Regions from separate parts of the Arthrobacter sp. E44 genome, predicted to be linked through region 2. Evidence: riboswitches for the same ligand, from Rfam matches in the RefSeq annotation. Region 2 holds a riboswitch; the other holds the start of a gene.
What was found. A riboswitch is a leader RNA that binds a small molecule or an ion and turns the genes downstream of it on or off. The one in region 2 is predicted to bind glycine.
Positions count from the first base shown of each region.

Region 1: linked by a shared signal. The riboswitch ahead of cycA (D-serine/D-alanine/glycine transporter) and the one ahead of gcvP (aminomethyl-transferring glycine dehydrogenase) in region 2 are both predicted to bind glycine.

Region 1 is NZ_JBHDJA010000021.1:50,284-53,690, forward strand. Features, by position in the region: gene gcvP (aminomethyl-transferring glycine dehydrogenase) at 1-1,319, opposite strand, end outside; glycine riboswitch at 1,473-1,572, opposite strand; glycine riboswitch at 1,890-1,987, shown strand; gene cycA (D-serine/D-alanine/glycine transporter) at 2,141-3,407, shown strand, end outside.
Region 2 is NZ_JBHDJA010000005.1:29,492-32,898, reverse strand. Features, by position in the region: gene gcvP (aminomethyl-transferring glycine dehydrogenase) at 1-1,318, opposite strand, end outside; glycine riboswitch at 1,508-1,605, opposite strand; gene ACETK3_RS06205 (TetR/AcrR family transcriptional regulator) at 1,699-2,235, opposite strand; gene ACETK3_RS06200 (MFS transporter) at 2,320-3,407, shown strand, end outside.

The DNA of each region.
Region 1 (3,407 bases), on a different contig from region 2:
ATCGCGGACAGGATTTCCGGCGTCGTGGTTTCATCCGTGGAGACACCGATGGTGTCGGCGTCGATGTAGCGCAGGTTGATGCCGCGCGCTTCAGCTGCGGTGATGACCTTTGCGGCCTTGCCGGGAACTGAGACGGTGACAGTGTCGAAGAACGTCTCGGTGGCCAGTTCCCGTCCGGCGGCCTTGAGGGTGGTGGCGAGGACGCGGGCGTTGTTGTGGACGCGCTCGGCGATGGCCTTCAGGCCGTCCGGGCCGTGGTAGACGGCGTAGAAGGAGGACACGATGGCCAGCAGCGCCTGCGCCGTGCAGATGTTGGACGTGGCCTTCTCGCGGCGGATGTGCTGCTCGCGGGTCTGCAGCGCCAGGCGGTAGGCCGGGAGGCCGGCGTCGTCCTTGGAAACACCCACCAGGCGGCCGGGCATGGAACGCTCCAGGCCCTTGGCCACGGCCATGTAGGCGGCGTGCGGGCCGCCGAAGAACAGCGGCACCCCGAAACGCTGGGTGGAGCCGACGGCGATGTCGGCACCCTGCTCGCCCGGAGGGGTGATCAGGGTCAGGGCCAGCAGGTCAGCGGCCACCGTCACCAGCGCGCCGCGCTCCTTCGCTTCGGCGATGACGCCGGCGTGGTTGAAGACGCGGCCGGAGACGCCGGGCTGCTGGAGCACGATCCCGTTGATCGCGCCTTCAGGGAGTCCCTTGGACAGGTCGGCGACCTCCACCTCGAAGCCGAGCGCCTCGGCGCGGCCCTTGACGATGGCGATGGTCTGCGGCAGGACGTCGGCGTCCAGCACGGTCTTGCCGTCGCGGGCGCCAGCGTTTTGGCCGCTGGCCTTATTGGCCCTGCGCATCATCAGTACGGCTTCGGCCACGGCGGTGGCTTCATCCAGCAGCGAGGCGTTGGCGATGGGCAGGCCCACCAGGTCCTGGACCATGGTCTGGAAGTTCAGCAGCGCCTCCAGCCGGCCCTGGGAAATTTCGGGCTGGTACGGCGTGTAGGAGGTGTACCAGGCAGGGGCTTCCAGGATGTTCCGTCGGATGACGGCAGGGGTGATGGTGTCGTAGTAGCCCTGGCCGATCATCTGCACGGCAGTCTTGTTCTTGGCGGCGAGCCTGCGCAGTTCCGCAAGCACCTCAACCTCGCTCAGGGCGCCCTTGAGCGCGAGCGGCTTGGACTGGCGGATCGAACTGGGGACAGCGATGTCCACCAGGCCGTCAACGCTGTCATAGCCAACGGCCTTGAGCATGGTGTCGACGTCAGCCTGGCGGCGTGCACCAATGTGCCGGTCCGCAAAGACAGACGGTTGGGATTGAATCGTCATGAGGAACTCCAGGTTTGGCCGGCCACGGGTGGCTCGGCATGGATCGGGTCCCTCCCCGCTCTGTATTGGACCTGAGAGATTCCGCAAACCCAGCCAGGGCCTGCTTGCACCGTCGGTGAGCGCTGCCGGAGCAGCACTGCTTTCCAGAGTCGCCTCGCCGTGACGGTACATGGGCCTGAGAGATTCCTGGGGAGGATTTGCTCCTACGGCGCCTGCCCGGTGATGGCCGGGAGAACTCTCCCGCCACAGCTCGAAAGGCTTATTGAAATATGGGTGATTCGGCTCACAAGTTACAGGATGGCGCCCCCGGAGAGCAAATCGGTCCGCCATGCAGCGCGCTGGCAAGTACAGGTGCGTTACGCGGCGACCGTAATGCCGGGCTTGACTTTTGTTCGTGACGGACGCCACACTGAACCCCGTGATCCGGCCGGGCAGCGGAACTGGCCCAAAGAACGCTGGGCGCTCCGTCGCCGGCTGTGATTACCGGAGGCCCCGAAATGCACCGTGCGGCTTGAAGTCCACAGCGGATGCACTCCGATAACTGAACACTGATTTACCAATTAACGCTTTTGACCTGCGGCGGGAGAGCCCTGCCGGTACGTTCAGCAGGCGCCGTAGGAGCAAACCCTCCCCAGGAAACTCTCAGGCCCACGTACCGCCGCGGTGAGGCAACTCTGGAAAGCAGCCAGGCCCTGTCCTGGCTCACCGACGGTGCAAGCACGCCATCCCGGCGCGTGGAAACTCTCAGGTCCCAGACAGAGCGGGGAGGAAATCCAATCTTTGCGACACCCCGGGTGCCGCTCGAACGATGGAGTTCCTCAATGACGACCCACTCCCCGACGTCCCCCGGAAGCGGAGCCCCGCACCTGGAGCGGCAGCTCAGCAACCGCCACATCCAACTGATCGCCATTGGCGGCGCAATCGGCACCGGCCTGTTCATGGGTTCCGGAAAGACCATTTCGGCAGCCGGCCCCTCGGTGATCTTCGTGTACATGATCATCGGCTTCATGCTGTTCTTCGTTATGCGTGCCATGGGCGAACTGCTGCTCAGCAACCTCAACTACAAGTCGTTCAGCGATTTCGCCGCAGACCTGCTGGGCCCCTGGGCCGGCTTCTTTACGGGCTGGACCTATTGGTTCTGCTGGGTCATCACCGGCATCGCTGATGTCATTGCCATCGCGGGCTACTCCCGTGAACTGTGGCCCGGGGTGCCCCTGTGGATCCCCGGCTTGGCCACCGTGGCCATCCTGCTCCTGCTGAACCTCACCACCGTCAAGGCCTTTGGCGAGACGGAGTTCTGGTTCGCTCTGATCAAGATCATTGCCATTGCAGCTCTGATCATTGTTGGCCTGTTCATGATCTTCACCGGTTTCCAGTCCGACGCCGGCCCTGCCACCTTCACCAACCTGTGGAGCCACGGCGGATTCTTCCCGAACGAGTTCATGGGCTTCGTGGCCGGCTTCCAGATCGCAGTCTTCGCCTTCGTGGGCATCGAACTGGTGGGCACCACCGCGGCCGAGGCCAAGAACCCTGAGCGGAACCTGCCCAAGGCCATCAACTCCATCCCCATCCGCGTGCTGCTCTTCTATGTAGGTGCCCTCATCATCCTGATGGCTGTCACCCCCTGGACCGAGTTCAGGGCAGGCCACAGCCCGTTCATCGCCATGTTCTCCCTGGCGGGCCTGGGTGCCGCCGCCACCGTGGTCAACCTCGTGGTGCTGAGCTCCGCAATGTCCTCCGCGAACTCCGGCATCTACTCAACCTCACGCATGGTCTTCGGCCTTGCACAGGAAGGCGACGCTCCGGACGTCTTTGGCAAACTGTCCCGGCGGAAGGTGCCCCAGAACGCACTGTTCCTCTCCTGCGTGCTGCTGCTGTCCGGCGTCGTCCTCATGTATGCGGGCCAGGACGTGGGCAAGGCCTTCGACATGGTGACCACTGTGTCCGCTGTCTGCTTTGTCTTTGTCTGGTCGATCATCCTGGCCAGCTACATCGCCTTCCGCCGCCGCCGGCCGCACCTGCACGACGCATCGAAGTTCAAGATGCCCGGCGGTATTGCCATGGTCTGGGTGGTCTTCGCCTTCTTCG
Region 2 (3,407 bases):
AGATGTCGCCCACCTGGGCGACGATGGCCGGCGTCGTGGTTTCATCAAGGGCGATGCCCACGGTGTCGGCGTCGATGCTGCGCAGGTTAATGCCCCGGGCCTCGGCGTCGGCGATGACGGCGGCAGCGCGGCCGGGGACGCGGACCGTCAGGGTGTCGAAGAAGCTCGCGTGCAGGACCTCAACACCGGCAGCCGTAAGCGAGGCCGCCAGGGTACGGGCGTGGCTGTGCGCCGTTACGGCAATTGCCTTGAGGCCGTCCGGGCCGTGGTAGACGGCGTACATGGACGCGACGATGGCCAGCAGCGCCTGGGCTGTGCAGATGTTGGACGTGGCCTTCTCGCGGCGGATGTGCTGCTCACGGGTCTGCAGCGCCAGGCGATAGGCGGGAACACCGGCGTCGTCCTTGGAGACACCCACCAGGCGGCCGGGCAGCGAACGCTCCAGGCCCTTGCGGACGGCCATGTAGGCGGCGTGCGGGCCGCCGAAGAACAGCGGCACACCAAAACGCTGGGCGGAACCCACGGCGATGTCGGCGCCCTGCTCGCCCGGAGGAGTGATCAGGGTCAGTGCCAGCAGGTCCGCTGCCACCGTGACCAGGGCGCCGCGCTCCTTGGCGGCACTGATGACTGCGGACTGGTCCCAGACGCGTCCGGAAACGCCGGGCTGCTGCAGCACGATGCCGTTGATGTCGCCTTCGGGCAGGCCCTGGGACAGGTCGGCGACCTCCACCTCGAAGCCCAGCGCCTCGGCGCGGCCCTTCACGATGGCAATGGTCTGGGGCAGGACGTCGGCGTCCAGCACGGTCTTGCCGTCGGCGGCGGGCTTGGCCTTGTTCGCGCGGCGCATCAGGAGCACGGCCTCGGCCACGGCGGTGGCTTCATCCAGCAGCGAGGCGTTGGCGATGGGCAGGCCCACCAGGTCCTGCACCATGGTCTGGAAGTTCAGCAGGGCCTCGAGCCGGCCCTGGGAGATCTCCGGCTGGTAAGGGGTGTAAGCGGTGTACCAGGCCGGGGACTCAAGGATGTTGCGGCGGATCACCGGCGGAGTGACGGTATCGAAGTACCCCTGGCCGATCAGCTGCACGGCCGTCTTGTTCTTCCCGGCAAGCTTCCGAAGCTCCGTGAGGACCTCGACCTCGCTGAGGGCGTCCTGGAGGCGGAGGGCGGTTTCCTGGCGGATGACCTTGGGAACGGCCGTGTCAACCAGGGAATCGACCGTGTCGTAGCCCACGGCTTTGAGCATGGTGTCGACGTCGGCCTGGCGGCGGGCGCCGATATGGCGGTCTACGAAGGTGGTGGAGGCTGGGGTAACCGACACGAAGGAACTCCATTTACTCAGGCGGCGCAGGGTACGCCACAGCTATTCGGGTTCCTCCCCGCTCTGTATTGGACCTGAGAGTTTCCGCGGAGCCTGCCCGGCAGGACCCGCTTGCACCGTCGGTGAGCACGGCAGTTCTTTCGCTCCCCAAGGGAAGAAGGACAACTGCCTGCTGCTTTCCAGAGGCGCCTCGCCGCGGCGGTACAGGGGCCTGCGAGATTCCTGGGGAGGATTTGCTCCTACGGCGCCTGCCTGTACTTCCGGCAGAACTCTCCCGCCGCAGATCAAAGGCTATTCACTTGTTGGCCGTGACGGCCGGTGGCGGCCCTCACAACTCTCCATTGTCCTACGCACCCACCCCTCCCGGCAAATGGCAAATCCTACCTGCGGAGCCGCTCCAGGGCGGCGAGGAGTTCCTCCACGTCAGCGGCGGCTCCCCCCGCCGGCGCGGGGGCCACCGACAGCATTGCGTTGAAGTAGAGGCCATCACCCATATAGAGAACTGCCTTCGCCAAGCCCGGACCGACATCCGCCGCAATCTCGTCCAACCAGCGCTGCTGGATGGCCGCGAACCGGCGCCGTGTCTCCTGATGCGCCACCTCGGCAAGCCTGGTGGCGGCGACGATGGCCCTGTCCAGCGGCGTGTCCGCCCATACCGAGGAACGGATGAAGTACGCCGCCGCGCCTTCATCGGCCGAGGCCATGGCATCGGCGTCTTCCCGGGCAAGGCCCTCCAGTCGGTCCAGCAGCACGGCAATGAGCGCTTCCTTGTTGGGAAAGTGGTAGAGCAGGCCGCCCTTCGACACGCCGGCCTTCCGGGCTACGGCGTCAAGGGTGGCAGCGCGCTCCCCCACCTCGATCAACAGGGACTCGAAGGCATCAAGGACCGCGTCGCGGGCTACAGGCTTTCGGGGCATGCTTCCCATCATGCCCTTCCCCGGGCGGGAAGACGGAACCGGCAGCCATTTCAAACTATACCGTCCGGACGGTATAGTTATTTCATGACGACTTTCACCAGCCCTGCGCCCACAGGCGCGGACAAGAACGCCCCGCGGCAGCCGTGGCGTGACTGGCTGGCGCTGGCCCTGCTGATGTTTCCCGTGCTCCTGGTCGCCGTGGACAACACCGCGCTGACCTTCGCACTGCCGGCCATTGCGCGCGCCCTGGAACCCACCGGGGTGCAGCTGCTCTGGATCGTGGACGCCTATCCCCTGGTACTGGCCGGCCTGCTGGTATCCATGGGGAGCCTCGGCGACCGGATCGGGCGCCGGAGGCTCCTGGTCATGGGCAGCCTCGGCTTCGCCGCGATCTCTGCCGCCACGGCCTTTGCCCCCACACCGGAGTGGCTGATCGCCGGCCGTGCAACCCTGGGCTTCTTCGGGGCCATGCTGATGCCGTCCACGCTGTCGCTGATCCGCAACATCTTTCCCGAGCCCAACCGCCGGCGGCTTGCCGTCGCCATCTGGGCTGCGGGATTCTCCGGCGGCGCGGCCCTGGGACCCATTTTCGGCGGCTGGCTGGTGGAGCACTTTTGGTGGGGTGCGGTCTTCCTTGTAGCGGTCCCCCTCATGATTCCCCTGCTGGTGCTGGCGCCGGCACTGGTCCCGGAGTCGAAGGATCCCGCGCCGGGGAAGGTGGACATCCCGAGCATCCTGCTGTCCATGCTGGTCATGGTGCCCGTGGTGTACGGCATCAAGGCAGTTGCCACGGAAGGGCCGGGCGCAGCAGGTCTGGGGGCGATTGCCTTTGGCCTGGCGATGGGGGCGGTGTTCGTGCAGCGGCAGCGGCGCCTGGAGCACCCGCTGCTGGACATGTCCCTGTTCCGCAACAGGGTATTCAGCATGGCCATTGCCGCCAACATCCTGGCCCTGTTTTCCTTCAACGGGTTCATCCTGTTCCTTGCCCAGCACCTGCAGCTCCTCGAAGGAATGAGCCCCTCCGCGGCAGGAGTTGCCATGGTCCCCGCGCTGGCGGCCACGGTGGTGGCAGGCCTGGTGGTGGTGCCGCTGGTCCGCAAGGTCCGGCCCGGGTACGTGGTGGCTGCGGGGCTGGCGTTCAGCGCTGCAGGCTACAGCATGGTGACGTTCGG